Regions from separate parts of the Tardiphaga sp. 37S4 genome, predicted to be linked through region 2. Evidence: predicted binding sites of a transcription regulator. Region 2 holds the regulator's gene; the other holds the start of a gene.
The links. The regulator LexA, encoded in region 2, represses DNA repair genes until DNA is damaged. The targets are predictions, from matches to a motif close to TGTTCNNNNTGTGTTCNG.
Positions count from the first base shown of each region.

Region 1: the regulator LexA is predicted to act here: its motif matches at 4,932-4,949, upstream of recA (recombinase RecA).

Region 1 is NZ_CP088008.1:1,229,402-1,244,947, reverse strand. It holds gene LPB73_RS05940 (ABC transporter permease) at 1-323, shown strand, start outside; gene LPB73_RS05935 (ABC transporter permease) at 562-1,500, shown strand; gene LPB73_RS05930 (ABC transporter ATP-binding protein) at 1,526-2,533, shown strand; gene LPB73_RS05925 (ABC transporter ATP-binding protein) at 2,530-3,543, shown strand; gene recA (recombinase RecA) at 3,728-4,831, opposite strand; gene LPB73_RS05915 (hypothetical protein) at 5,232-5,543, shown strand; gene LPB73_RS05910 (hypothetical protein) at 5,786-6,259, shown strand; gene LPB73_RS05905 (hypothetical protein) at 6,863-7,276, shown strand; gene LPB73_RS05900 (hypothetical protein) at 7,369-7,650, shown strand; gene LPB73_RS05895 (hypothetical protein) at 7,815-8,042, shown strand; gene LPB73_RS05890 (acyl-CoA thioesterase) at 8,083-8,520, opposite strand; gene LPB73_RS05885 (hypothetical protein) at 8,624-8,941, opposite strand; gene LPB73_RS05880 (DUF6894 family protein) at 9,237-9,446, shown strand; gene LPB73_RS05875 (hypothetical protein) at 9,536-9,817, opposite strand; gene LPB73_RS05870 (HdeA/HdeB family chaperone) at 9,964-10,257, opposite strand; gene LPB73_RS05865 (PilZ domain-containing protein) at 10,485-10,724, shown strand; gene LPB73_RS05860 (caspase family protein) at 10,732-12,132, opposite strand; gene LPB73_RS05855 (hypothetical protein) at 12,306-12,545, opposite strand; gene LPB73_RS05850 (GNAT family N-acetyltransferase) at 12,860-14,071, shown strand; gene LPB73_RS05845 (JmjC domain-containing protein) at 14,090-15,034, shown strand; gene LPB73_RS05840 (DsbA family oxidoreductase) at 15,043-15,546, opposite strand, start outside.
Region 2 is NZ_CP088008.1:2,647,659-2,663,204, forward strand. It holds gene glp (gephyrin-like molybdotransferase Glp) at 1-145, shown strand, start outside; gene LPB73_RS12940 (Orn/Lys/Arg decarboxylase N-terminal domain-containing protein) at 302-2,659, shown strand; gene LPB73_RS12945 (GNAT family N-acetyltransferase) at 2,681-3,250, shown strand; gene lexA (transcriptional repressor LexA) at 3,553-4,275, shown strand; gene LPB73_RS12955 (ComEC/Rec2 family competence protein) at 4,294-6,576, opposite strand; gene LPB73_RS12960 (glutamine--tRNA ligase/YqeY domain fusion protein) at 6,679-8,349, opposite strand; gene gltX (glutamate--tRNA ligase) at 8,549-9,973, shown strand; gene gltA (citrate synthase) at 10,128-11,432, shown strand; gene lpxB (lipid-A-disaccharide synthase) at 11,525-12,679, opposite strand; gene LPB73_RS12980 (LpxI family protein) at 12,676-13,557, opposite strand; gene lpxA (acyl-ACP--UDP-N-acetylglucosamine O-acyltransferase) at 13,581-14,384, opposite strand; gene fabZ (3-hydroxyacyl-ACP dehydratase FabZ) at 14,576-15,055, opposite strand; gene lpxD (UDP-3-O-(3-hydroxymyristoyl)glucosamine N-acyltransferase) at 15,052-15,546, opposite strand, start outside.

The DNA.
Region 1 (15,546 bases), 1.4 Mb from region 2:
TCCGCTTCGCCCGCGCCCGCGGATTGACCACGCGGGCAATCCATTTCGGTCATGCGCTCAAGAATACGCTGGTGCCGGTCATCACCGTCGCCGGGTTGCAATTCGGCTCGGTCATCGCCTTCGCCATCATTACCGAGACGGTGTTCCAGTGGCCGGGTATGGGGCTGTTGTTCGTGCAGGCCGTGCAGAATGTCGATATCCCGATCATGGCGGCCTATCTCCTGGTGGTGTCGCTGATCTTCGTCACCATCAACCTGATTGTGGACATCCTCTACACCATCGTCGATCCGCGCCTGCGCGCGACGATCAACCGGCCGGCATGAGGGGGGGGGAACGCATGACTCAAGCACGTTGCAACCTCATCCCTCGCGTTCGCGCAAGTTCTCTCAGTCTGTCGTCCCCGCGAAGGCGGGGACCCATAACCACGATAAACGTGATTGAAATGCTGCGGCGGCCACAGCGCATCACCGCGAATTCAGTGTGTATGGATCCCCGCCTTCGCGGGGATGACGTGGAGAGGTTGGGCGCTAATCCGCAAGCTACGATTTCGCGGAGTACCCGATGACCGACACCCCCATCCCCCGTACACCCTCCCTCCTCGCCCGCACCATCGACAGCGACATCTTCTATTCGTTCCGCCGCTCCAGGCTCACAATGGTCGCCGCCGTGATCGTGTTCGTGCTGCTGATGATGGCGCTGTTTGCGCCTTTACTCGTCGTGCAGAATCCGTTCGACCCGGCGCAGCTCGAACTGATCAACTCGCGCATTTCGCCGCTCTGGACGGCGGAGGGCCAGAGGCCGTTCCTGCTCGGCACCGATGAACAGGGTCGCGATATCTATTCGGCGATCCTCTACGGCATGCGGATCTCGCTGGTGGTTGGCGTGCTCGGCGTCAGTTTCGCGGCGGTGCTCGGCATCGGGCTCGGCCTGATCGCCGGCTATGTCGGCGGTGCCGTGGACAGCCTGATCATGCGCATCGCCGATGTGCAGCTCACCTTTCCAGCGATCCTGATCGCGCTCTTGATCGACGGCGTCGTGAAGTCGGCGCTCGGCAATCATCTCGATGCCTCGACCACGTTGATCGTGCTGGTGGTGGCCATCGGGCTGAGTTTCTGGGTGCAATATGCCCGCACCGTGCGCGGCTCGGTGATGGTCGAGAAGAACAAGGACTATGTCGCGGCAGCGCAGCTGATCGGCCTGCCCGCCCGCGTGATCATGATCCGTCACGTGTTGCCCAACACGATGGGGCCGATCCTGGTGATCGCCACCATCAATCTCGCGCTCGCCATCATCACCGAGGCGACGCTGTCGTTTCTGGGCTCCGGCATGCCGGACACGATGCCGTCGCTGGGCACGCTGATCCGCATCGGCAACAATTATCTGTTCTCCGGCGAATGGTGGGTGATCGCCTTTCCCGGACTCGCGCTGGCCTCGCTGATCCTGTCGATCAATCTGCTCGGCGACTGGCTGCGCGACGCGCTGAACCCGAAGCTGCAATGATGCCTCACCTCAAGCAGTGCCCGACATGAGCGTACCCGTTCTCTCCGTGCGCAATCTGCGCGTCGAATTCGCCAGCCGGCGCGGCGCGCTGCGCGCCATCGACGGCGTGTCCTTCGATATCGCCAAGGGCGAGGTGCTGGGCGTGGTCGGCGAATCCGGCGCCGGTAAATCGGTGACAGGGCTCGCAGCCATCGGCCTGATCGATCCGCCCGGGCGCATCTCAGGCGGCGAGATTCTGCTATCCGGACTGCGCATCGACAATCTGCCGGCGGAGGCGATGCGCCGGATTCGCGGCAAGCGCATCGCGATGATCTTTCAGGATCCGCTGACCAGCCTCAATCCGCTGTATCGCATTGGCGACCAGCTGGTGGAGACGATCCGCACCCATCTCAACATGAACGAGACGCAGGCGCGGAGGCGCGCGGTGGATCTGCTCGCCGAGGTCGGCATTCCCGCGCCGGACAAGCGCGTCGATGCCTATCCGCATGAATTTTCCGGCGGCATGCGGCAGCGGGTGGTGATCGCACTGGCGATCGCGGCCGAGCCCGAACTGATCATCGCGGACGAGCCGACCACCGCGCTCGATGTCTCCGTGCAGGCGCAGATCATCGCGCTGATCAAGCGGCTCGGCCGCGACCATGGCACCGCGGTGATGCTGGTCACCCACGATATGGGCGTCATCGCTGAGACATCCGACCGCGTCGCCGTGATGTATTCCGGGCGCATCGCCGAGATCGGCCCAGTGCGCGACGTGGTGCAGACCCCGCTGCATCCCTATGCCAAGGGATTGATGGGCGCGATCCCGACGCTGACCGGCGATGCCTCGCAGCGGCTGGTGCAGATTCCAGGCTCGATGCCACGGCTGTCGGCCATTCCGCAGGGCTGTGCGTTTAATCCGCGCTGCAGTTTCGCGTTCGACCGCTGTCGCGTGGAGCGGCCGGAGCCGATCAACGTGGGCACGCAGCAGGTCGCCTGTCATCTCTATGACCCCCTCCATCTCCATGACCACGCCCCTGCGGAGAGCGCGGCATGACGGCGCTGGTGCAGGCACGCAATCTCAAACGGGCCTTCGACGTCTCGAAGCCCTGGCTCAACCGCGTCATCGAGCGCAGCCCGATGGAGTTTTTGAAAGCGGTCGACGGCGTGTCGTTCGAGATCAGGCGCGGCGAAACCTTTGCGCTGGTCGGCGAATCCGGCTCGGGCAAGAGCACGGTGGCGCGGATGGTGGTCGGACTGCTGCCGCCGACATCCGGCGACGTCATCATCGACGGCGTCTCGATGAGCCATCCCGGCCAAGCCGCCGCGCGAAGACTGCTGCGCAAGCGCATCCAGATGATCTTTCAGGATCCCTATGCGAGCCTCAATCCGCGGCTGCGCGTCGATGCCATCATCGCCGAGCCGATCCGCGCCTTCGATCTCATTCAGGGCGAGCGCGACATTCGCGCCCGCATTGGCGAATTGCTGACTTTGGTGGGCCTGCATCCCGACGACGGGCAGAAATATCCGCACCAGTTCTCCGGCGGCCAGCGCCAGCGTATCGCGATTGCCCGCGCACTTGCATCGGAGGCGGAGTTCATCGTCTGCGACGAGCCGACCTCGGCGCTGGATGTCTCGGTGCAGGCACAGATTCTCAACCTGATGCGCGAGCTGCAGGACAAATTCGGCCTGACCTATCTGTTCATCAGTCACAACCTTGCTGTGGTCAGGCACATGGCTGACCGGATCGGCGTGATGTATCTCGGCCGCATCGTGGAGATTGCGGAAGGGCGCGAACTCTTCCGCGCGCCGCGCATGCCCTATACGCGCATGCTGCTGGGCGCTGTGCCGGATCTGGCCATGTCAGGCCGCGCACGCATCGCGGTCTCCGGCGAGATTCCCAATCCGATCGATCCGCCCTCCGGCTGCACGTTTCATCCGCGCTGCCCGGAAGTGTTCGATCTCTGTCGCAAGGTGGTGCCGGATCTGGTCGACGGCGTCGCCTGTCATGCGGTCAACAAACTGATCGCACCGCCGGCCGAGGCCGTTCCCGCCGCGCGGCGATAGTTGCGATCAGCGCGCACTCAGATCAACATGCCCTGAAACGACAACGCGGCAGGCACCGCAGGGTATCGGCAACAGACCCCCACAGCACCCACCGCGAAATCATTCAGCCGAAAATCTCGGCTGCAAGATCGGCCCGGCAAGATCACTGCGCATGAACGTCAGTGCGTCTCCGGACCCGATCCGATCAATCTTCTGCCGGCTCCTCGCCGTCACCACCGTCTTCGTCGCGCTCGATGGGACCGGCGAGAATCTGTTCGGCGATCAGGCCGGAATTCTGCCGGATCGAGGCTTCGATCTTGGCGGTCATGTCCGGATTGGCCTTCAGGAAGGCCTTGGAATTCTCACGGCCCTGGCCGAGACGCTGGCTGTCATAGGAGAACCAGGCGCCGGACTTCTCGACGATTCCCGCTTTCACGCCGAGATCGAGGATCTCGCCCATCTTGGAGACGCCTTCGCCATACATGATGTCGAATTCGACCTGCTTGAAGGGCGGTGCCAGCTTGTTTTTCACGACCTTGACGCGGGTCGAATTGCCGACCACTTCGTCGCGCTCCTTGATCGCGCCGATGCGGCGGATGTCGAGACGGACCGAGGCGTAGAATTTCAACGCATTACCGCCGGTAGTGGTTTCCGGCGAGCCATACATCACACCGATCTTCATGCGGATCTGGTTGATGAAGATCACCATCGTATTGGATTTGTTGATCGAGGCAGTCAGCTTGCGCAGCGCCTGGCTCATCAGACGGGCCTGCAGGCCGGGCAGCGCGTCGCCCATTTCGCCTTCGAGTTCGGCGCGCGGCACCAGCGCTGCCACGGAGTCGATGATCAGCACGTCCACCGCGCCGGAGCGCACCAGCGTGTCGGCGATTTCCAGCGCCTGTTCGCCGTGGTCCGGCTGCGAGATCAGGAGTTCATCGACATTGACCCCCAGCTTGCGGGCATAGACCGGGTCGAGCGCGTGTTCAGCGTCGATGAAGGCGCAGATGCCGCCCTTCTTCTGGGCTTCCGCGGCGCAATGCAGCGCCAAAGTCGTCTTGCCCGAGGATTCCGGTCCGTAAATCTCGATCACCCGGCCCTTTGGCAGGCCACCGACGCCGAGCGCGATATCGAGGCCGAGCGAGCCGGACGAAATCACCTCGATATCCATCGACCGGTCGTTCTTGCCGAGCTTCATCACCGAGCCCTTGCCGAACTGGCGCTCGATCTGGGAGAGCGCGGCCGACAGGGCCTTGGTCTTGTCCATGGAGGATCCTTCAACGATACGCAGGGCAGTCGGAGTGGTAGCCATTGATCTAGCTCCTTATGAAGGGATTCGCGACAGGACAAACGGCAAGCGCCAAAGGATGGCGGGCTGTTCGGGTTGAAAACAATGTACCCTATCTGTTCTATGTTCGCAATATGTTCTTTTGAGAATTTGGGTACTGGCCTGTTTTTCGGCTGCCGTGGCCTGGTTTGATTTGAGCAGTGGCCTGATTTGATTTCGCCGCAATTATAAAGTTCCGTTAACGCAACCAGAGGAGGTTGCATTGAACAACGACACTCCAGTTTTCCACGCATTCAAACACGGTATCTGGATGGGTATAGGCACTCGCGCTGCAATTGCTGCGCGAGGTTATGATTGCGATGGCATCGTTCATTGGTGCCCGAACAACCTGTTGATAGGCGGCTGGCGCGATCGGTGATTGATCATGACCAACGACAACCCGACAAGTCTTCGTATGGGGTTCGGCTACCATCAGGCTCGAAAATCCGGCCTAGGCGGCATCCGCGCCGATCGATCTCCCAACCAAGTAAACCGGGACACGCGCGAAAATAAAGCTGCGAGGCAGTTGCGCGAGGAAGCCGAAGCCGATCCCGACTGGGGCCCGTTTATAGAGCATTGGATTTTGGACGGTATCAGCGCAGAGGTCACGCTGAATGCTCTGTGGCGCAGCCAAGCTTATATGAGCTTTAAGAGTCGGGGCTATTCCCGCAAAACAACGTCTCGTTATTGGTGGTAAGGTCGCCTTAGTGGGCGGCCTCTTTCATTTTTTGCTTTCCGGCGGCATAGGCCATCAGTGTCGCAGATCAGGCTTGGAGCATTGCGCAGTTAGCGGATATCACACTCGCTGTAGCGCCCTCGATGCAAAAAGAGACGCCGCCGGACCGGCGCCGAGAGTTCTTGGTAATTCAAGGCGGCAAACAATAGCGTCCCCAATGCAATTGCCGTAGCCTCACCCTGCAACTAGGGGGAGGCTTTGCCATGGCCGCAGGAGAAATCGCCGCTGCCGTTACTGGCATCCGCGCGGCGCTTGATATCACTAAGGCAATGGTAGGTTTGCGCGACGCTGAGGCTTTTCGCGCCAAGTCCATTGAGCTTCAAGCTGTTGTCTTGGACGCTTTCGAGAAGGCCATAGAAGCCCGCGAGACTTATTCCACGCAGGCTGATCGCATACGCTCGCTTGAAGCAGAAGTGGCGAATCTTGCAACATGGGACGCTGAGAAGCAGCGCTATGAACTTAAGACTGTCGGGCATGGGGCGGTGGCTTACATGTTGAAGCCAGATGCACGGGGCACCGAAACACCGCATTGGCTCTGTCCTAACTGCTTCGCGAAAGGTCAAAAGGCTTTTTTCCAGCCGGACGGAAGAAAAGTTGGTCGCGATAGCATCTACCTTTGCGCGGGATGCAGAGGGCAAATGATCGTCACATATGCCGCTACATGGGATCCGACTTAGTGGCCCATTTTGATTTTCAGAGTGGCTAATTTCGGCCAGTACCAGAATTTGGATACTGGCCTAATTGGAATATGCGAGTGGCGATGACAAACCCGAGAATAGCCATGGCTTGTTTGATTATTGTCGTCCTGACGGCAGCCTTTTTCGTCGTCGATGCGCGCACCTCTTGCCAGCAACAGCATGGGCCGGACTATCGCTGCGTTCCTAGCGGCCGGAATCTGGTCAGGTAATTATCGCCTGAAGTTGCCCCTTTTGCTTCGGGTGCCGGATTGATGAAGAAACTCACGACCATCATTCACTTCATCTGGGCATTCTCTGCGGTTACGTTGGGTACGACAATCGGCGCTCTGTACGGGTGGGAGCATCATGGGTGGATTGGTGTCATCGCCCTTGGCTTCGTTGGATTCTGTTTCGGCGCGCTTGCTGCGGCTTCCCCTCAAATGGTCATGCAACTCCTTCGCTAGCCTCAGTGGCCTGGTTCAAAAACGACAGCCACCCGATTTGGACTAATCGAGCCACTTTTGAACCTTCCTGCACGTTTCCCGCACAACAGGATGTCCGCATCGCTCATGCGTTCAATCCGACATGGGAAGGTCACACGCCGTGAAGACGATCGCACTGCTCTCCGCCGCTGCCCTGTTGCTCGTCGAACTCAGTGGCGCGATGCCCAGGTCGAGCGTGGGTGGCCCGCTGACCATCATGCTGATCATGGTTATCGCCATGCTGGCGGTGGGAATTCACGAGGCCTGGACAAAGAAGCGCGGCCCGCTTGGATGGATCGCGAGTATTGTCGCGTCGGTCATCGGCGGCTTCGTGGCGGCGAGCCTGGTCGGTATGGTCATGGACATGATCCGCCCGCACCTGCACCTCAACGGGTCGCTCGTATCCTCGCAACATCCTCTGCTCTATATCTCGCTCGCGGGCATGGCGATCCTCACGGTGCTCGGATCATGGATCACGCTGCAGATCCCAGGCTGGTTCCTGACGCGCAGCGAAGCACCCCATAGCGGTGCATGAGGCGGATCACCCTTCATTGAACCTTCTTGCAGCTTTCCTGCACAACAGGGGGTGAAGCCAGCGAGTAAAATCCGATGAATAGAAATCAGCGCATGGTAGTGGCAACAGCACTCTGCGTGATCGCAACCGTGCTGGCATTTACATTTCTCGTGTGGTCACACGGGCACATATCCAACGCCGCAAAATTTGTCGTCTTCTATACGAACACCGATTCCCGTTACCCCGGCCTCGTCAACTATTGGGGCATCTACATTCGACACGGCCTTGCCGGATACCTGCTCGGTCTGATTGCGCCCATCTGCCTTCTGGCAGTCGCAGCATTCGTTGCCCTGGGCAGGCCTTCATCGAGCGATCTGGGAACATTGCCAAGGTAAGGCCGCCTCGGGGCGCGGCCTCTTTTGGTCAGTGCAGCGGTTGAACCGGCCGGACGCCCGGGTCACCCCAAGACAGGCAAGTCGGGTCACACAAATTGCGAGCCCGGCACGCTCTGGACAGTTCCCTGCCACCACTTTAGAACGCTTCTAGCCAGGGAGCGTGGATGCCCAAGCCAAAGAAAACCGCCGCCGAACTTCAGAAGATCATTCGAGAAGCCGCCGCCATCGCCGGGCCATGGCCCAAGAACATGAGCGTGATCATCTATTCGCTGGATGACAGCTGGCGCGTCATCGTCAGCTACTCGGATCCGGCCCAGACCCCCTTTCGAGACCGGTTGATGGAGATCTGCCGGGGGCTCGCCCATTTCTACGATCTGGACGAGCCAGCCTAGAGGCGCCCGGCGCCGCGCACCGGCCCATGTCACCTGTGCCTTATCCCGCGAGATGCGTTTCGCGCGTGGCGATCAGGTCGCGGATCGGTTGCGCGATCGGCACCGGGCGATGGGTCTTCTGATCGGTATTGACCCAGACGATCTCGCCGGTGGCAAACAGATCGTCGGCTGCGCGCGCGAAGATGCCGAGTTCGAACACCAGACTGGAATTGCCGATTCGCGCCACGCGCGCGGCGACGTCCAGCTCCTGATCGAACAGGATCGGCGCCTTGTATTCGATCACCGATTTGCCGACGTGAAAGTCGACGCCGCTCGCCTTGGCATCGGCAAACTGGTCATAGCCGAGCGCACGAAAATATTCGGTGATGGTCGTGTCGAAGTAAGTGAGATAGTGCGCGTTGAACACGACGCCCTGGCCGTCGATCTCGGAATAGCGCACCCGAAACGGGTGGAAGAACCAGAACCGGTCGCGTGACATATGCCCCTCGCCTATGACGGCGGCTTCGTTCTCCGCCCTGATGCTCCCCTAGCCTCTCTTGCGCGGCGAAGCCAGCCGCCGCAGGGAGACGTCATGCCGCAACTCAGGTCCGCTTGATTGCTTTCAGCACAATGAAAATGTGCGACGCTGCGATGATCACCGACGCCAACATGAGTCCGAGATTGGCGCCGTGAACCTTCTCCGGTGCGAAGGTCGTCGCCGTCCAGATGATCAGGCGCACCGTCAGCATAAAAACGACCATGCCCCACAGTGCAATCCGCTTCGGCGCATCCCATGTCGGCTTGCCGTCGAAGCCCCACTGCATCGCAACGCGCTCACCTGCAATCCGCGGCTCGCCATAGAGGTTGCACCCGATCATCACGACCAGAGCACACGCAAAGACGATATCGGCCGACAACATGATGGCCCCTATGTGAAACTGCGGCCGGATGACGCCTGCATCTCACCTAATCATACCGCAACGATCTATGGCGCCCGATACCATGGCCGCCTTCGATGACGACCCAGAGATGCATCACGGTTCCGAAAGCGGATCCCTGCACGAGAACTGCCTGCCAAAAAAAACCGTTTATTTGCCGCAAATTTTGCACATTTCTATCGACGCACGGAACAAGTTGGTTTAGCGGTATCATTGTCTTACAGCAACCTCAGGTGCTGCAAGCCATTTACACGCGCGCCAGATGTGGTCGTTTCCCGTGCCTCGATTTTTCTTTCATATTATCGCCGAAAACACGTTCCTCGACGATGAAGGGACGAGCTTCAAGGACGATCAGGAAGCGATGCTGCACGCACGTCAGCTTGCATCGGAGATGGTGCGCAGTATCGGCGTCGTGAAGGGCGCGATCGTCGTCGAGAACGAAGACAGCGGCGGATTGTTCGAAGTGCCGCTGTCCTGGAGCAACTGACACAGGCGCATATGTCAGTGGCCGCGCGCGGGCTTCAGTCCATTTGCGCGCCGGCGGCACGGGCCGCCGATGCCACGGTCATCACCTGATCAATTCGCAGCGCTGCCGGTCTTGGTGCGCGGCTGTTTCGCGGGTGCAGCCGCCTTCGGCGCATCGCTGCGCACATTGCCCCATGGATCGGCCGCGGCCTTGGTGTCGGGAATCTTGCGCAGCGACTCGCGATACGCCTTCTCGGTGATCGCGTCCTGCTCCTTCTCCTCCGCCGACTTGGACTTCACCTCCGGCATCAGGTTCATCATCTGCGCGGCGGCCGGGCCGGTCAAAAGCGCGAGCACTGCGACGACGCTGAATAGTTTGCTGGATCGTTTCATGGCACCAAAGCTCCGTGAATTTCGGAGGCGTTATACCACTGGCCATTCGGGCACGCCAAGCGCCTGACGCAAGGCACCCCGTCGTGCCTCACGCAGGTTGAAACCTTCGGAAACCGGGAAACCCGGGCGCTGGCCCGGACTGGAGCCTAGTCGCCCAGCACTTTCTCCGCGGCCGTCACGATGCTGATGGTCGGGTGCGCCGCGCAATAGGTACCGAATTTCTTGGCGTTCTCGACGAACACCTCGGTGTCGATGATCGCATCGTCCGAGTCGCCCTTGTACCAGCCGTCCATCCAGGTCAGCACCATCTTGATCTCGTCGGGACCGGATTCGACGAATTGCTTGCAGGACATGGTGGACAGATCGAGCACGACGGCCTGGGCCGGCGCGGCAGAGAACATGGCAGCGGCAGTCAGAAACGCGCAGGCGAATTTCATCATGGTCCCCTTCCCCGAAAAATGACGCCGGCCGATGACTGGCTGAGCGTCCAACGGCCAGACGGTATCATGGAGTCCATTTCCTTGATTTGATATTTTTATGAAATCTTCTGATCCTCCAGAACTTCACGAAGGATGAACAGGCGGGTCCGGATTTCTGCGATCGGCTTTATCGGCCGGCAAGATCGCGGTGCTAGGCATGGCGCGTGCAGACGATGCGGACGACGACCATGATCGAGAAACGAACGGCTCCACGACACCGGGTTCTGAAGCGCGGCACGCTGGCCTTTGGCGGCGGCGGTATCGATTGCACCGTCCGCAACCTCTCGGCCTCTGGCGCGCGTGTCGATATCGCGAGCCCGCTCGGCTTGCCGTCGAATTTCATGCTGGTGATCGAGGCGGATCACTTCATCCGCCGCTGCCGTCCGGTCTGGAATAACGACCGCCAGCTTGGCGTGGCGTTCGAGTAGACGCCCGTCAGTAGCGCCCGCGGCCGCCATAGTTGCCGCCGCCGTAACCGCCATAGCCTCCACCGCCGTAATAGACGCGCGGTACCGGCTCGTAATAGACCGGCGGCGCACGGCGGATGATGACCTCTTCCTCCACGATCTCGCGGCCGCGCCGCGGTGGTGGCGATGGCTTGTCGGCGCGCTTCTTCGTGGACTCGGTGGTTTTCTCCGCTTTCTTCGATGCAGGCGCTGCTGCGGGCGGCGTGCCGCACGGGCATGTCGGGCCCGGTCCGGCCAACGCGACATTGGTCGGCGCGTTCGCTGCCGCAACCGGCACCGGCTTGTTGCGCGTGCGCTCCTCGAGCTTCTGCGCGGTCGACGTCAGATCGCTGTCGGGATATTTCGCCAGGAAGTCGCGATAGGACGGCGCGGTGTTGGTGATGACGGCGTTATTCCACGCCACCATCTTGTAGTGACGGTCGAGCCATTCTTTCGCCTGCGGGCCGAGCGGCGGCTCGGCATAGAGGCCGACAAAGGCCTCATAGGCTTCCACCGAACCGTCCGACACGATCAGATTGTTGGCGTCCTGCACCGGCTTGCCCTGCAGCTCCTTGCGCCATTGATCGACGGTCTTCTTCGTCACGGCCGGCTTGGCGCCTGCATCAGTGCCAAAGAAGCGAAAATCATTGACCAGCGACGAGCTCTCCCACGGCGTTTGCCGCCCTTCGGTGGCCTGATTGACCGACAGCCGCACGCGCTTGAACGCATCCTCGATCGGCAGGCCCGGCTCGCGGCCGGCCTTCAGCAGCGCCGTCGTATAGGGGCTATTGCCGTCTTTGCCGTCTTCGGCTTCGGCGCCCGGCGACGTCGAGAATGATAACAGCGTGCCGGGCGTACCGAATTTCACGTCGACCTGGGCGAGCCCGCGGCCGGTGGTCTTGCTGATGGCTGGAAACGGATTGTTACGGCAGGCATCGAGCAGGATGATGCGGCTCTTGCTCGGCACGGATGTCAGCGTGTTCAGGATGTCGTTGAGGCGCACCGCCTGCAGCGGAATATCGGCTTCGCGCTTCGGATCGATATCGACCGGCACCAGATAGTTCTCGCCGTCGATCTGCAGACCGTGGCCGGCATAGAACACCAGCGCCACCGTGTCGGGCCCCTTGGCGGACACATTGGCGGCGAAGCCGGCGATCCTGGCGCGCAGATCGTTCTGCGACAGGTCCGTCGCCGACTGCACCTCGAAGCCGGCATCGCCGAGCATCTGCGCCATGGCCTTGGCGTCATTGACAGGATTGGGCAGCGGCGCGATGGACCGATAGGAGGATTGCCCGATCACCAGCGCCAGCCGACTCTCCGCCCATGCGGCTTGCGAGCCGAGCATTACCGTGGCTGCAACGATCGCGCTGCGAATGACAGGACGAACCATCGAACAGTCTCCCCGGCCTGGGCCGGCTCGCGCGACGGATAATTCCCCGCCTGATTCAACTGAAATCAGGATGGCCGCACGCCAACAATGCGACGGCCTGCCGCTGCCCAATTTGGTCGCTGTCAACGCAAGCGCGGTTCACGGGAACTGCGTGCGACGTATACAGTAGAAGATTACTTTTTCTTCGCCGCCGTTGTGGGCGCGGGTGCAGGCGCGACGCCGCCCCACGGATCGTATTTTTCCTTGGGAGTCGGAACGCGTTCCAAGGCGGCCTTGTAGGCCTTCTCGTCGATCTTCGGCTTTTCGGGCGCGGGCGCATGATCGCTACCGCCGCGTTTGCCGCCGCCCACCTGTGCGTTCGCCGGCGCAGCCAGAAGCGCCACTGCCGCGATCGCCAATACCAATGCTCTCATCATGGGTCCCTCCGGCGCCTTGATAGCCTGACGTAGAGGCCATTTTCCAGCCCCAACATGGCGAGGCCGCGACCATCGACCGCAGGTCCGCCCGTCCGCGGAAACGCGCGAATACTCCGGCACCCGTCACCCCGGCCGGCCCATATCCACTGAAAACACAGGCTTTTCAGCGACCGTTTGGTGAACGATCGGTTGCACATTCCCGTCAAATTTCGCGTCCGGAAAAACCGGATCTTGGAATGTTTCTCCTAGTCTCCGCAGACAGCAATGGAGAAGCGGCCTGCGCCGCCTTCCTTGCGACGGGGATCGGGGACGTGGTCGACATTGCGAACTCAGCCGGCATGCATGGCAGCAGAGCAACGGGCGCCGGGATGACCGCAGCGAGCCGCCCAGCGTCTGCGCCCAATGCGCTTGTGCCGCTCTCGGCAATCGCGCCGGAGCTATGGCGTGCTCTCGCGCAGCAGGCCGTCGAGCCGAACGGCTATTACCTCGCCGACTGGGAACTGGCCGTAAATGCATCAGCGCGCGACCGCACCGATGTCGCCGCGCTCAGCGCCTGGGCGAGCGACACCGGAACGCCCCGCTTGATCGGGCTGCTGCCGGTGATCACCGCGCGGCGCGCCTATCGCATTCCTCTCCCCGTACTGGTCAGCGCCGATCCCTATGGCACGCTGTCCACGCCGCTGCTCGATCGCGACATGGCGCCGGACGCCGTCACGCGCCTGCTGGAACAGGCCCGCAAGGCCGGCGCTCATGCGCTGATCCTCGAAAACGTCTCGCTCGACGGCGCCGCAATGCAGACGATCCGCAAGTCGCTCGCCATGCAGGATCTTGTGCCGCGCATCCTGCAATCCCACGCCCGCGCCTGCCTCGATGCCACGCGCGATGCCGATGACCTGCTGCGCGATGCGCTCGGCGCGAAGAAGCTGAAAGAACTGCGCCGCCAGCGCAATCGTCTCGCCGAACATGGCGGCGTGACTTTCCATGTCGCGCGTACGCCGGCCGAAATCGCGGCGACCATCGACACCTTCCTGACGCTGGAAGCAAGCGGATGGAAGGGCAAACGCGGCACCGCCCTGATGCAGGACGCCGGCGACAATGCCTTCATCCGCAGCGCCACCAAGGCGCTCGCCGAACACGGCCAATGCGAGATCGTCACGCTGCGCGCCGGCGACACACCGGTCGCTTCCGGCGTGCTGCTCAGGCATCTCGATCGTGCCTTCTACTTCAAGCTCGGCGTCGACGAGCGCTTCGCCAAACTGTCCCCCGGCGTGCAACTCACGCTCGACGTGACGCGGCATCTCTGCGCCGATCCCGTGATTGCAAGCGCCGACTCCACGGCCAATGCCGGTCACCCGATGATCGACCCGATCTGGCGCGGCCGCCTTGCCATCGGCGACGTGCTGATTCCGCTGCGCAAGCACGATCCGCTGGTATCGCTGATCCACGGCGCGCTCACCTTGCGTCGCTCGATCCGCGAGCCGCTGCGGCACGTCGCCCGCTCCATCCGCAACCGCCTCCGATAGATATCCAGGGGTTCAACCATGAACGCTGCAACTGACGTCGCGCCGGTGATCTCGGCCGCCAATCAATCGCTCAAGAACGATTTTCCGCTGAAGCCGTTCGCCATCAAGCACAAGCTCGCCGGACATCCGCTGCTGACGCTGCAGCGTATCGCGCAACTCGCATCCGAACTGCCGCGCGATCTCATCGAATACAATTCGGGCAAGGTCGCGATCAGCCAGGACCCCGACGCGATCCCGTCGGTGGATCTCGACCCGGTCGAAGTGGTCAAGCGCATCGAGACCGCTGGTGCGTGGATGGTGCTGAAGCGGATCGAGAACTCGCCGGAGTATCGCCAACTGCTCGAAGACACGTTGCTGTCGGTGGCGCGCGCCCGCGGCTTCAACAGCCTGCTCGATGCCGGTTTCGAACAGCTCGAAGGCTTCCTGTTCGTGTCGTCGCCGAATTCGACCACGCCGTTCCATCTCGACAGCGAGGATAATTTCTTCGTCCAGATCCATGGCGAGAAGTTTTTCACGATCTATGACAACAGCGACCGCGCCATCGTTTCCGACGACGAGATCGAACGCTCGATGACCAAGCATCGCAATCTCAAATTCGACGACAGTTTCGCACCGCGCGCCGTCGAGTTTCACATGTTCGATGGCGATGGCTGCTACGTGCCCTATCAGTGGCCACACTGGGTGCGCACCGCCGGCTCGTTCTCGATCTCGATGGCGATCACCTGGAAGACCAAGGAAGTGCGCCGCGTCAACGACCTGCACTTCTTCAACTCGATGCTGCGCGGCATTGGCTTCCCGCAGAAGCCGCCGGGACAGCAGCCGATGCTGGACACGTTGAAGCTCGCCTTCTACCGGACGGTGACCACGGCGATCAAACCGCTGCGTAGCTCACTGGCCATGCGCAAACTGCTGCGCCGCATCGCGCTCGGCAAGAAGGCGAATTATTATTTGAAGGGCGCGTAAGGCGCGCCCTACTCCGCCGCCTCGGCGTTCACTTCCGCCGATACCTGACGGATCGCGCGCGCGAGCTTCTCCGCATCCTGCGCGCCAGAGACGGCATATTTGCCGGCGAACACGAAAGTCGGCACGCCGGAGATGCCTTTGTCCGCGGCTTCCTTGGCGTTGCCGGAAATCAGTTCGACATCCTCGTCGGTGGCGAGGCGCTTGCGGATATCGTCCGCATCGAGCCCGACATCGGCTGCGGCCTGCACCAGCGTCTCGCTTTGCGTGAGATCGCCGCCATCGCGGAAATACAATTCCATCAGACGCTGCTTGACCTCGGCCGACTTGCCGGAGACTTCGGCCCAATGGATCAGCCGGTGGCAATCGATGGTGTTCGGCTGGCGCTTCACGCTGTCCGGGCGATAGGTCAAGCCTTCCTGCTCTGCCGCATCGACCACCCGGCCGGCGATGCCTTTGTAGGCTTCCACCGATCCGAATTTGGTCTCCAGATAGGTCGAGCGATCGATGCCCTC
Region 2 (15,546 bases):
CACCGTGGTGGCGACGCCGGTGATGAAACAGGACTCGTCGCTGCTAGGAAATCTGGCTGTTGCCGAAGGACTTCTGATCCGCAAGCCATTCGCGCCGGCCGCGGCGGCCGGGGATTCATGCGCCATCATACGACTGCCAACCTAGCGGCGCCTCCTCACAGAACGACGCCGCGTTCGGAACTCCCACCTTGCGGCATGCTCCCAAACCTTTTTTCTGACTGAGATACCTTAACGCGGCTTCAGTCACTGAATTGTCACGTAACGCAGCGAGACATCGCTGCGAAACAAGATCGGTGCACAAATGGACTATTTCAAACGCTTCAATTTCCTGTTTGCGATGCCAACATTCGACGCCGACGATCTCGAGGGCATTCGCCTCAATCAGATCGTCGACGAGATCGAGCGTTCCGGCTTCGAGGTCGTCAAGGCGCGCAAGCTCGAAGACGCAACGATCGCGGTCCAGACCGACGCGGCGATCGGCTGCATGGTGGTCGACTGGGGCAAGAAGGGCCTCGAAGGCAAGACCGCGGCGCTGATCAACCTGATGCGTAAACGGGGCCTGGACTTCCCCATCATCCTGCTGATCCGTCGCAAGCGGTTTGAAGACGTCCCGGTCGAGGTGCTCGATTTCATCGACGGCTATGTCTTCCTGTCCGAAGAAACGCCGCCGTTCATCGCCAAGAATCTGATCAGCCGGTTGAAGCAATATGCCGAGACGCTGAAGACGCCGTTCTTCGGCGCGCTGGTCGACTACGCCGAGGAAGGCAACCAGCTCTGGACCTGCCCGGGCCACAATGGCGGCGTGTTCTACAGCCGCAGCCCGATCGGCCGCGTGTTCATGGAACATCTCGGCGAAGCCGTGTTTCGCGACGACCTCGACAATTCGGTGCTCGATCTCGGCGATCTGCTGACCCATGAGGGCCCTGCTTTGCAGGCGCAGAAGGAAGCCGCGCAGATCTTCGGGGCGGAGAAAACCTATTTCGTGCTCAACGGCACCTCGACCTCCAACAAGGTCGCGCTATCGGCTCTGGTCACCGATGGTGACCTCGTGCTGTTCGACCGCAACAACCACAAGGCGGCCTTGCACGGCGCATTGATGATTTCAGGCGGTGTGCCGATCTATGTGCCAACGACGCGCAATCCCTGGGGCCTGATCGGCCCGATGAACTGGGACGCGCTCGACGAGGACGCGCTGCGCGAGCGCATCCGTATCAATCCGTTGGTCACGGATCCCGAGGCCTGGAAGCGTCCACGCCCGTTCCGCGTCGCCGTGGTCGAACAGTGCACCTATGACGGCACCATCTACAGCGCCGAGATGATCATCGCGCGCATCGGCCATCTCTGCGATTACATCCTGTTCGACGAAGCCTGGGCGGGCTTCATGAAATTCCACCCGCTCTATGCCGGTCGCTTCGCCATGGGGCTCAAGGAGCTTGGTCCGGATTCCCCGGGTATCATCGCGACGCAGTCGACCCATAAGCAGCTCGCGAGCTTCTCGCAGGCGTCGCAGATCCACATGAAGGATCGCCACATCCGCGGGCAGAAGCGCCGCGTCGAGCACCGGCGCTTCAACGAAAGCTTCATGCAGCACGCCTCGACCTCGCCATTCTATCCACTGTTCGCATCATTGGATGTCGGCGCGCAGATGATGAAGGGCCGCTCGGGCGAAGTGTTGTGGGACGATACGATCCGCCTCGGCATCGAACTGCGCAAGAAGATGCGCGCGGTGCGCCGCGAGTTCGAGGAGAAGGAAACCCGCGCCGAGCGTCGCTGGTTCTTCGAACCCTTCGTGCCCGAGCGCGTCGCGATTCCCGACGCAGCCAGCGAAGGTGCTGTTCACAATGTGCCGTGGGAAAGCATCGGCACTGACCAGCTCGCCACCAATCCGGCTTATTGGCAGCTCGCGCCTGACGCCGCTTGGCATGGCTTCCCCGGCATGGAAGCCGGTTTCACCATGACCGATCCCAACAAGCTGACGGTGCTGACACCCGGCTTCGACCGCACCACCGGCGGCTATGCGGAACACGGCATCCCCGCGCCCGTGGTCGCGCAGTTCCTGCGCGAAAATCGCATCGTGCCGGAGAAGAACGATCTCAACTCGCTGCTCTTCCTGCTGACGCCCGGCGTGGAAGCCAGCAAGGCCGGCACGCTGATATCGGGCCTCGTCGCCTTCAAGAAGCTTCATGACGACAACGCCCTGCTCGAAGACGTCATCCCGGAATTCGCACGGCGCAGGCCCGCGCGTTACGCGGGCATACGCCTGAGGGATCTATGCGGCGACATGCACCGGTTCTTCCGCGAGGCCAATGTGAGCGAACTTCAGACCAGGCAATTCTCCGCTGACCATCTGCCGGAGATTGCCATGTCACCCCATGATGCCGCGCGCTGTCTGGTGCGCAACGACGTCGATTACCTCCCGATCGATGAGATCTTCGGGCGCGTCGCGACGACGCCGTTCGTGGTCTACCCGCCCGGCATCGCCACGATCGTCCCCGGAGAACGGCTCACCGAACGGTCAAAGCCGATGATCGATTATCTCAGGATGTTCGAGACCTGCTTCAACACCTTCCCGGGCTTCGACGTCGAAATCCAGGGCATCTACCGCAAGGTCGACGCCAATGGCCGGATCCGACTTTACACTTACGTGGTCTCCGAATAGGGAGCACGTAAGGAGCCTGATTTGCCAACGGAACTCGAACAGCCGGTCGTCATCCGACCATCACGCGACACCGACGTCGATGCCATGCTGGCGATCTATCGCCGGCACATCCGGCAAGGCGTCGAGGAAGGCGTCAGCGACGCGGACACGCCGCAGCCCGACGATCTCAGAGACCGGCGCAAGAACCTGCGCAGCAAACGGTTCCCGCATCTCGTCGCCACGCAAGGCGGCGAGGTCGTCGGCTACGCCTATGTGGTGCTGTTTCGGAAGCGACCGGCCTATCGCTACACGGTCAAGCATTCGATCTATATCCACCACGGACATGTCGGCCGGGGCATCGGCCGGCTGTTGATGCGCGAGTTGATCGATGTCTGCGCGGCGGCCGGCTTCCGGCAGATCATCGGCTATATCGATGCCGACAACACGGCCTCGCTCGGCTTGCATGAGAGCTTCGGCTTTGCCCGCGTCGGCTTGCTGCCCGGCGTCGCCTATCGCTCCGGCCGCTGGGCCGACACGATCATGGTTCAGCGCTCGCTGGCGACCGGCTCCACGACTCCGCCGCCGCCCATTGGGCGCGTGACGTCCGCGTAGCCCAAGCGACCGCGGAAGCATTTTCCATGTCCGTCGAGGATCGACGACTGGTGAGGAACAGCCTCCTCAAACCTCACTCAACGTGCGTTCTGTTGACGGCAAATTAAGCATTGCAGAACACATATGGAACATATAGTGTTCGTTCATGATTTGTTTCGAGATTCTGTGGCTTTGAGTAGTTTGAGAGTGCCCGAACTCGCGCAACCGATCTTCGAACGATCGTCTCTGGATTGAGGCTCACCGTTCGAAGGCCCTTTGAAACGCACGCGGCGGCCGACACCGTCAACTGAGGATGGCTTCAGATGCTCACGCGCAAACAATACGAACTCCTGCGATTCATCGATCAACGGCTGAAGGAAGCCGGCGTCCCACCGTCCTTCGACGAGATGAAGGATGCGCTCGACCTGCGCTCGAAGTCCGGCATCCATCGTCTGATCACGGCGCTGGAAGAACGCGGCTTCATACGCCGTCTGCCCAACCGCGCCCGTGCCATCGAAGTCATCAAGCTGCCAGAGCTCGGCGCACCGGTCACCGGCGGCACCGGGCGCCGCGGCTTCACGCCCAGCGTCATCGAAGGCACGCTTGGCAAGGTGCGTTCGGCCGCCAGCATCGCCAGCAACAGCGGTGATGATGACAATGGCCGCACGGTTGCTATCCCGGTCATGGGCCGGATCGCGGCCGGTACGCCGATCGAGGCGCTGCAGACCCGTAGCCACACCATCAGCATGCCCGCCGACATGCTCGGTTCCGGCGAACATTACGCGCTCGAAGTGCGCGGCGATTCCATGCAGGACGCCGGCATTCTCGACGGCGACACCGTGCTGATCCAGCGCAACGAGAGCGCCGACACCGGCGACATCGTGGTGGCCCTGATCGACGACGAGGAAGCCACGTTGAAGCGCTTCCGCCGCCGCGGCGCGTCGATCGCGCTGGAGCCTGCGAATGACGCCTACGAGGTCCGTATCCTGCCACCCAACCGGGTGCGCATTCAGGGCAAGCTGATCGGCCTGTATCGCCGCTACTGAGATTTGCGCCTCGGCGGATTACTGATCTTCGGGTTGAAGATCGGTTTCCGCCGGCGTCGCATCCACCGGCCGGTTTTGCGGTGGACGACTGTTCTGGATCAGATCTTGCTGGGGCTCATCGGGAATTGCGCGCGACCACGGACGGTCCAGGCCCCGTGGCCGCACGGCATCGATGGTAAAGCCGTTTGCGGTTCGCTGCAGGCTCACCGCACCATTTCGTTGCAAGCGATCCTGATCGATCACCAGCGCCCTGCAATCCCTCGGCGGCTGTTTCGTCGTGACGATGAGCGCCGCTTTCTCGCAATCATCCGTGAAGGCGTCCGGCTGTAAAACCAGCGCCACCAAAGCGCCATCGGCCAGCGGCGTGATGCATCCGTCGCGGTCGCAGGACACACCGTGGCTGACGGAGGCATCGGTCGGCAGACGCGCATCGGCATCGCCGGCGAGCCACTCTTTCAGCAAAAATGTATCCTTGGCGCTGCGCATCACATGCAGGCGTCCGTCCCTGCCCCGTACCGCGACGCTGCGACCATCACCCGAGATCAGGACATCCGGCTGCTTCACCAGCAATGCCCAGACAATCGAGAGCATCAGCACGCCAGCCCCCGCGAAGCGCAACGGCGTGCGCAGCAATCCCAGCACGATGATGCCGATACTGGCTGATATCAGCGGTCCCGTCCCGAAGGCCGGCATCCGGCCGATGGCGCCGGGCACGGCTGCGACCCATTGCGTGACCACGATCATCCACTGGATGCCGACATCCATCAGCCGCCAGAACACACCGTCAAAGCCGAACGGCATGGCTGCCAAACCAAGAATACCCGCCGGCATCACCAGCGCCGAGACCACCGGCATCGCCAGAAGATTGGCGACAACGCCATAAGGCGTGACGCGGTGGAAATGAAATGCGGCATAGGGCGTGGTGGCGAGGCCCGCGACCAGCGAGGCCAGCACGAGCATCGCGATCTCGCGTCCGCCCCATAGCGCCACGCGCGCCGTCGCGGAATGATCGGGCGACGCAAACAGCGCGGGCATGCCGATCTGCACCAATGCGACCAGCCCCAGCGTCGCCGCGAATGACATCTGAAAACTCGGATGCACCAGTGCTTCCGGCGCCACGATCAGCACAACCATTGCTGCCACCGCCAGCGTACGGAACGTCACCGCCCGGCGATCGACCATGACTGCCATCAACACAACGGCCGTCATGAAAAAGGATCTCTGTGTCGCGACTTCGGCACCTGACAGCAGCAAATAGAACAGTGCTGCGAATAACGCCGCAGCCGCTGCGACTTTCTTGATCGGGAATGTCACCGTCAGGACAGGGATCAGTGCCAGCAGTGCGCGTATCGCAAAGAACACCACGCCGGCGACAACGGCCATGTGATAGCCGGAGATCGACAACACATGACCGAGGCCGGAGATGAACATCGCATCATTGACGTCAGCCGAAATCGCATCGCGGCGGCCCGTGAGCAGCGCCGTGGCAATGGCGCGGCTATCGCCCGAGAGCACGGTGCGGATCCGCGCGTCGATGGCGTCGCGCAGCCCCTGCATGGTCGCCGAATAGCGTAACGCCACACTCGGCTGTATCGGCGGGTCGACCGCCTTGATGCCGCCCATCACAAAACCGGACGCGCCGATCCCTTGAAAATACAAATCTCGTCCGAAGTCGTAGCTACCCGGCCGGAGCGGCGACAGCGGCGGCTGCAGCCTTGCCTTCAATTCGACGAAGCTGCCGACGACAGGCGCCGTGCCCTTCTTCACCGACAGCCGCACACGGGTGAGCTTCGGTGCGGCGCGCGGGCTGTCCATCGTGGCAACGCGGAGCACGAAGCGATCCGTGCGCTCCCGTTCCTCGTGGGTTTCGACGAAGCCGGTCAGCGCGACGGAATAGAGCGGCTTCGCCAGAACCTCATGAGCCACACGCGCGGTTTTCATGGCCGCCATCGCGAAGCCGGACGCGATGGCCGCAATGAGCAAGATCAAGGGAAACCATCGCTGCCGCCGCAGCAAAAACGCAGCCACGCAAAGAAGGCCAGCCGTCGCGGCGGCAACCCAGGCTACCGGCTCATGCTCAGCGGCAAAATACAGCGCGATGCCGGTCCCGAAAGCGATCGGCACCCAAGGCAGCAAGCGACCGGGACCCGCTTCGGCCCGCACCCACGTCCAGAGCGTCTCGAAGCCCGACGTTGATGACGTCGGTGACGGGACAGCGACGCCTGCCGTGGCCGGCGGCGGCCATGTGGTCGCCGTGCCGGATCGGCCCCGCCGCTGTTGCTGATCCCCGCCCCGCGCCATCGAACGCACACACGCCAAGCTTGTCCTTCCGAATGCTATCGGAAGGGCAAGCGGCGGCTAGCGGAACGGATGCAGAATACGAAAACTAATCCCTGGGGTTGCTCAAGCGAGCTTGGCGTAGCTGTCGCGCAGACCGACGGTACGGTTGAAGACCAGCTTGCCCGGCGCTGAATCCTTGTCGCGACAGAAATAACCCTGGCGCTCGAACTGCACGACATCGCTTGTGTTGTCGCTCGCCAGCGCCGGCTCCAGCATGGCGCCGGTCAGCGTCTCCAGCGAGTCCGGATTGAGCTGCGATGCGAACTCGGTCGCATTGGGCTGCGGATCGGCGAACAGCTGATTGTAGACGCGTACTTCCGCCTGCACGGCATCTGCGGCACTCACCCAATGGATCGTCGCCTTGACCTTGCGGCCGTCCGGCGCATTGCCGCCCCGGGTTTCCGGATCATAGGTGCAGCGCAGTTCGACCACCTCGCCAGCGGCATTCTTGATGACGTCCTTGCAGGTGATGAAGTAGCCATAACGCAAGCGGACCTCGCGGCCTGGCGCCATGCGGAAGAACTTCTTCGGCGGCTCTTCCATGAAGTCGTCATGCTCGATGTAAAGCTCGCGGCCGAATGAAATCTGCCGGTTGCCGAGCGACGCATCATCGGGATGGTTGATGGCTTCGAGCTGCTCGGTCTGTCCTTCCGGGTAGTTCTCGATCACCACCTTCAGCGGCTTCAGCACCGCCATGCGGCGCTGCGCCGTGCGATTCAGTGTCTCGCGCACGGCGAAATCGAACATCGAGATATCGACGGTCGAGTTGGCCTTGGCGACGCCGATGCGCTTGACGAATTCGCGCAGTGCTTCGGCAGGAATGCCGCGGCGCTGCAGGCCGGCCAGCGTCGGCATCCGTGGATCGTCCCAGCCCGTGACATGGCCACCGCGGACAAGTTCGGTCAGCACGCGCTTCGACAGCAGCGTGTAGGTCATGTTGAGGCGCGCGAATTCATACTGATGCGGCCGCGACGGCACCGGCAGGTTTTCCAGGCACCAGTCGTAAAGCGGCCGGTGATCCTCGAATTCGAGCGTACAGATTGAATGCGTTACGTGTTCGATGGCATCCGACTGACCGTGCGCGAAGTCGTAGCTCGGATAGATGCTCCAAGCGGTGCCCGTACGCGGATGATGCGCATGCAGGATGCGATAGATCACGGGATCGCGCAGGTTGATGTTGCCCGACGACATGTCGATCTTGGCGCGCAGCACGCGGGCGCCGTTCGGGAATTCGCCGGCACGCATCCGGGCGAACAGATCGAGGTTCTCGTCGACCGGACGATCGCGGAACGGGCTGTTCTGGCCGGGCTCCGTCAGGGTGCCACGCTTAAAGCGGATTTCTTCCTGCGACTGGTCATCGACATAGGCCTTGCCCGCGCGGATCAGATGTACCGCCCAGTCATAGAGCTGCTCGAAATAGTCCGAGGCGTAATGCAGGTTGCCCTCGCCCCACTCGAAGCCGAGCCAGCGCACATCGCGCTGGATGGCGTCGATATATTCCTGCTCTTCCTTGGTCGGATTGGTGTCGTCGAAACGCAGGTTGCAGTGACCGCCGAATTCCTCGGCGACGCCGAAATTCAGGCAGATCGACTTGGCATGGCCGAGATGCAGGTAGCCGTTGGGCTCCGGCGGAAAGCGCGTCACCACGCTCTTGTGTTTGCCGGATTGCAGGTCCGCCGCAACGATGTCGCGGATGAAGTCACGGCCTGCGTCGGATACCGATTCGTCTGTCATTTGCTGCCTTTCAAGCTGCGCCCTATGTGCCAAATCCGGAAGGCCGCGCCAAGGCCGGATCAGGGGCCAGGTCCCGCGAAAGGGCCTTTTCCGATGCGGTTCCGGCCCCAAATCCGCGTTTATTCGCCGTGAGACAGCGCCCTGTCGTTGTGATAAACGCCCGCCAACACTCACACCGAACTCGATCGAACCCGCTGATATGACCGCTCCCGTCGTTACCCGTTTCGCCCCCTCGCCGACCGGCTTCCTCCATATCGGCGGTGGACGCACCGCGCTGTTCAACTGGCTCTATGCCAAAAAGACCGGCGGCAAGATGCTGCTGCGGATCGAGGATACGGACCGCGAGCGTTCAACGGATGCCGCGATCGACGCCATTATCGACGGGTTGAAGTGGCTGGGCATCGAATGGGATGGCGACACCGTCTTCCAGTTTGCCCGTGCCGGCCGGCACCGCGAAGTCGCCGAACAGCTGCTGGCCGAGGGCAAGGCGTATTACTGCTATGCCTCGGCCGAGGAGCTGCAGCAGATGCGCGAGACCGCCCGCGCCGAGGGCAAGTCCAAGCTCTATAACGGGTTGTGGCGCGACCGCGATCCGTCGGATCCGCGCCCCGACGTCAAACCGACGATCCGCCTGAAGGCGCCGCTCACCGGCGAGACCGTGATCGAGGATCAGGTGCAGGGCCGTGTGGTCTGGCAGAACGAGAATCTCGACGACCTCGTGCTGCTGCGTGGCGACGGCAATCCCACCTACATGCTGGCCGTGGTGGTGGACGACCATGACATGGGCGTGACCCATGTCATTCGCGGTGACGACCATCTGATCAACGCCGCGCGCCAGAAGCAGATCTACGACGCGCTCGGCTGGACCGTGCCCAGCATGTCGCATATTCCGCTGATCCATGGGCCCGATGGTTCGAAACTGTCGAAGCGCCACGGTGCGCTCGGCGTAGAAGCCTATCGCGCGCTGGGTTACGTGCCCGCCGCCCTGCGGAATTACCTGGTGCGGCTCGGCTGGAGCCATGGCGATCAGGAAATCTTCTCGACCCAGGAGATGATCGACGCGTTCGACCTGTCGGGGATCGGCCGTTCCGCCGCGCGCTTCGATTTCGCCAAGCTCGAAAATCTCAACGGTCACTACATCCGTCACACCGACGATCAATCCCTCGTGACCATGTTCGAGGACGTGCTGAATTACGTGCCCGGCGGCCCCGAACTGAAGGCGAAGCTCAACGACACCACGCGCGCCCAGCTGTTGCGCGCCATGCCCGGCCTGAAGGAACGTGCCAAGACGCTGATCGAACTGATCGACGGCGCCAATTTCATCTTCGCCGATCGCCCACTGGCGATGGAGCCGAAGGCGCAGGCCGCGCTGACGCCGGAAACCCGTGTGTTGATTGGCAAGTTGCGCACGGCACTGGAAGCCGTCACCGACTGGACCGCAGCAAATGCCGAAGCCGCCACCCGCGCCTTTGCCGAGGAAGCTGGCATCAAGCTTGGCGGGGTTGCGCAACCGCTTCGCGTGGCGCTGACCGGCAAGACCACATCGCCCGGCATTTTCGATGTTCTGGCGGTATTGGGACGGCAGGAATGCCTGGACCGGCTCGCCGATCAGGCATCTATTTAGCATAGCTGTAGGCTGCTTTTGCCCGCCTTGCAGCGCACACAGCAATACGCTACGCATTCTGGCGAATGCTCTGGAATTCCCGGCTAGCCTCCCCATTTCTCCTGAAATGTCGGTGGCTTGCCGGCCCCTCAACGATCTCATCGGGGACCACGCGATGGACGCAAAAACCAATACCAAATCCGCAACGCTGACAGTCGACGGCAAGAGCTTCGAACTGCCGATCCACAGCGGGACCGTCGGCCCTGATGTCATCGACATCGGCAAGCTCTACGCCCAGTCCGGGATGTTCACCTACGATCCCGGCTTCACCTCGACGGGCAGCTGCCAGTCCAAGATCACCTATATCGATGGCGATGCCGGTATCCTCGAATACCGCGGCTACCCCATCGAGCAGCTCGCCGAGAAGGGCGACTTCCTCGAGACCTGCTATCTGCTGCTATACGGGGAACTCCCGACCAAGGCGCAGAAGGCAAAGTTCGACGCATTGGTCACGAACCACACCATGGTTCACGACCAGATGAGCCGCTTCTTTCAGGGCTTCCGCCGCGACGCGCATCCGATGGCCGTGATGGTCGCATCGGTTGGCGCCCTCGCCGCTTTCTACCACGACTCAACTGATATCAACGATCCGAAGCAGCGCGACATCGCGTCGATCCGCATGATCGCCAAGATCCCGACGCTCGCGGCGATGGCCTACAAGTACACGATCGGTCAGCCCTTCGTGTATCCGACCAACTCGCTCGATTTCGCAGCGAACTTCATGAAGATGTGCTTCGCCGTGCCGTGCGAGGAGTACAAGGTCAATCCGGTGCTCGCCAAGGCGCTGGACAAGATCTTCACGCTGCACGCCGACCACGAGCAGAACGCATCGACCTCAACGGTCCGCATCGCCGGCTCATCGGGCGCCAATCCGTTCGCCTGCATCGCCGCCGGCATCGCCTGCCTGTGGGGTCCGGCGCATGGCGGCGCCAACGAAGCCGCATTGCAGATGCTCGCCGAGATCGGCACCGTCGACAAGATTCCGGAATTCATCGCCAAGGTGAAGGACAAGAATTCCAGCGTCCGCCTGATGGGCTTCGGTCACCGTGTCTACAAGAACTACGATCCGCGCGCCAAGCTGATGCAGCAGGCCTGCCACGAGGTTCTCAAGGAAACCGGTCACGGTGGCGACGAGATGCTCGCCGTTGCGATGGAGCTCGAGAAGATCGCGCTGTCGGACCAGTACTTCATCGACCGCAAGCTGTATCCGAATGTCGATTTCTATTCGGGCATCACGCTGAAGGCGATGGGCTTCCCGACCTCGATGTTCACCGTGCTGTTCGCGGTTGCCCGCACCGTTGGCTGGATCAGCCAGTGGAGCGAGATGATCGGCGATCCGCAGCAGAAGATCGGTCGTCCGCGCCAGCTCTACACGGGTGCTGCCCGCCGCGATTACGTAGATATCGCCAAGCGCGCCTAAGACCTCGTTTCGCAGAGTGCGAAAATCAAAACGGCGGATCGCAAGATCCGCCGTTTTTGTTTATTTCGCTGCAATCTCTTGAATTGAGGTCTTCAACTCTTCCGCATCGTAGCCAGCACGACATTGGCCGCACCGACGCTCGGCGACGCTTCGCCCGTCGCCATGATCCCGTCGAGCCGCGCCAGGGCTTCAATCTGACGGCGCCGCATGGGTGTGTCTGCCATCACCTCTTGCAACGACGCCGCGAGCTTCTCCGGCGTGCAGTCTTCCTGGATGAACTCCGGAATGACGTTCTCGCCGATCACCAGATTGGCGAGGATCACCGACGACGAGGTGATGCGGCGGCGGATGATCCAGGCCTCGACACTGCCGGCCTTGTAGGCTGTGACCATCGGCACGCCCGACAAGGCAAGCTCCAGCGTCACCGTCCCCGATTTGGCGAAGGCCGCATGCGCAATGCGGAACGCGGCGCGCTTCTCTGTTTCGCCCACAACGATCCGTGGCTGCACCGGCCACGCCTTGAGCGCTTCGGCGATGACCTCGACGAGATGTGGCATGGTTGGCAGGATCAGTTCGAATTGCGTGCCCTGCTTTTGCAGCAGATCGAGCGTCGCGCCGAACGTTGCCATGTGATGACGGATCTCGCTGCGACGGCTACCGGGCAGCACCAGCAGCACCGGTGGCTTCGTTTCGCGACGCGCCTGCTCGCCCGCATTGGGACGCAGCGCATCGATCTGCTCGATCAGGGGATGACCGACATAAGTGCATGGCGGTCCGCCGAGCCGCCGATGCGCCTCCGGCTCGAACGGCAGCAGCGCCAGCACATGATCGACATAGGCGCGCATCGCCTTCGCGCGCCCCGGCCGCCACGCCCACACCGTTGGCGACACATAGTTGACGACGGGAATGGAGGGATCGCGCTGGCGCACGCGCTTGGCGACGCGATGGGTGAAGTCCGGGCTGTCGATGATGACCAGCACGTCGGGTCTGGCCCGCAAGACGTCCTCGGTCGCGCGCGTGATGAGCTTCAGGATCGACGGCAACTTCCGTAGGACGGCGGCAAGGCCGATGATGGAAAGCTCTTCGATCGGAAACAGCGACTGCAGACCTTCACGTGCCATCGACGAACCGCCGACGCCTTCGAAGCGCACATCGTCGCCGAGCCGCTGGCGCAACACCTTCATCAGCGCGGAACCGAGACGGTCGCCGGATTCTTCAGTGGCAATGAGATAGATCGTCTTCGTCACGTCGGAAGTCCCGTCACGAAAAGACCTGCGGCATCGGCGGCGACAATCATCTGCTGCGGTTCGGCGACGATCGTATTGCCTGCGACGATGGCGACGCCGGCGAGCTTCGCGGCCGCAGCCCGCTCGATGGTCCGCGGCCCCAATGTCGGCAGATCGAAACGCAGATCCTGACCGCTCTTCGGCGCCTTCACCAGCACACCTCGTCCTGCCTTGGCGCGAATACGTCCCTGTTCACGCAAGAGCGCCACGCGTGCCAGCAATCCATCGGTGCCTTCGATATCTTCGATTCCCACCACATGGCCGTCGATCACCACGGTCGCCTGGCCGATATCGAACGGGCTCAAGGCGCGCAGGACGTCGCGCCCACGCGCGATATCGGCTTCAGCATCTTGATCCGGTACGGCACGCGTCACGCTGCCTTCCGGCATCAGCACATCGGACGCGACGTCCTTGATCCCCAGCAGACGAAAACCTTCATGCTCGAACAGGCGGCTGATACTCGTCAGCAAATGATCGTCACCGCCGCGAAACGCGCGAAACACTTTCGGCATTACGCGAAGCGTTGCCCAGTCCAGCCTGATCTCGGAGATTGCCGGCCGCACCAGCGTGCCGATGAAGGTGAGATCCCGGCAATTTTCGCTGCGCATCAGCTTCAGCAAACGGCCAAACTGGCCGATGGGAATCCAGTGGTGCTGAAATCGCGCCACCAGCGCCGGATCGCAGAAGCCCTTCAGCGCGAACACGACAGGCTTGATGCCACGTGCCTGCAGCGAGTCCGCGACCGCGAAGGGCAGCGAGCCGCCGCCGGCGATGATGCCGAACGGCGAGCCTATCGGCGGATGTAATTGCGGGTGCTGTATTTGAGCCTGGTCAGTCATGCTTCGCCCCGCGATACCCGAATTCAGGAACTGCTCTTGCTATCCTCGGGCAGGCACAGCGCGCGGTGCTTGGCGCCGGCGATGAATGTCAGGATTTCTGCAATCGCCGGATCGTCATTCGCCAAGGGCTGCACGCGCTCGAGCCGCTCGGCAAAGACGCCGGGGCCATGGAACAGCTTTTGATAGAACGAGCGCACGGCGGCGACGCGCTCCTTGGTGAACTTGCGGCGCTTCATGCCGATGATGTTGAGGCCTTCCAGCGCCGCATACTGACCATTCACAAGCCCGAACGGGATGATGTCACCGCGCACGCCGCAGATGCCGCCGACCATGACCTGGGAGCCAATGCGGGTGAACTGGTGCACGGCCGACAGCCCGCCCATGAAAACGAAATCGCCGATCTCGCAATGACCGCCAAGCGTCGCCGAGGTCGCGAAGATCACGTCGTTGCCGACGTGACAGTCATGGCCGACATGGGCGCAGTTCATGAAGTAGCCGCGATCGCCCACCGACGTAATGCCGCCACCGGCGACAGTGCCCGCATTCATGGTCACGGACTCGCGGATGGTACAGCCATTGCCGATGGTCAGCCTGGTCAGTTCTCCCTTGTAGCTGAGCGACTGCGGGGGCGTGCCTAATGACGCGAACGGATAGATTGTGCAGTTCTCGCCGATGCTCGTCTGCGCCGTCACGTTGACATGCGACAGCAGCTTTGTGCCTGCACCGATCGTGACATGCGGTCCGATAATGCAGAAGGGTCCGATTTCGGCGCCCTCGCCAATGACAGCACCATCCTCGATCCGCGCCGTCGGGTCGATCTTGCTCATCGAAACAGTCCAATCCCAGCCATCAAGCTGCCTACAAATATCTAGGTTTTTCCGTTGGTTAACGTGGGTTCCCGAGCCTGTCCAGTGACGTCTGATTGCGATCTGTTACGACACGTCTCATACCATGACTTACAAACGCATGATGCCATCGAGGTCTTCGATGGCATCATGCGCGTTCAGGTAGGTGCCAATCAGTCTGTCAGCATTGCACCGACATCGGCCTCGGCGACGACCTTGCCATTTACCTTGGCGTCGCCATGGAACCACCACATCGCCTTTTTCCGGCCGATCAGGTGCAAATGATATTCGATCGTATCGCCAGGCATCACCGGCTTGCGAAACTTGCACTTGTCGATGGTGAGGAAATACACCGCACGCGGCTTCTCGGTGCCTTCGACGGACGAGATGCCGATCACGCCCGCTGTCTGAGCCATGCCTTCGATCATCAACACGCCGGGATAGACCGGGCGATCAGGAAAATGCCCGAGGAATGCCGGCTCGTTGATCGTGACGTTCTTGATACCAATGCCGCTGAAGTCCTTGCGGATGTTGACGACACGATCGATCAGAAGAAACGGATAGCGATGCGGAAGGGTCTTGAGGATGGTGTTGATGTCGACCGTCTCGATGATGATCGGCGATGCGCCATCGCTTGGTAAATCCTGGCTCATTCCCGCCCCTCGTCTTTCGTATCCTGCGTCGTCGCATCCGTTCCCGGCATGCTCTCGCGGGCGAGTTTCTCAACCGCGAGGATCTCGCGGAACCATTGCTTGGTCGGCCGGGCAAAGATGCCACCCCACCGCGCGCGCGGCGGAATGCTGTCTTTCACTCCGGCCATTGCCGCGACCTGCGCGCCATCGCCAATCGTAATGTGATTGTTGAGGCCCACCATGGCGCCCAGCGCGACGTTGTCGCCGATGGTCAGGCTGCCTGCAAGGCCACATTTCGCAGCGATCACACAGTGCCGTCCAATTGTCACATTGTGGCCGATCTGGACCTGATTGTCGATTTTGGTCCCCTCGCCAATCACGGTATCGCGCAGGCTGCCGCGGTCGATGGTGGTGCCGGCGCCGATCTCGACGTCGTTCTGGATCAGGACACGGCCGGTCTGCGGGACCTTGATGTGCTCGTCCCGGCCGAACACGAAGCCAAACCCGTCCTG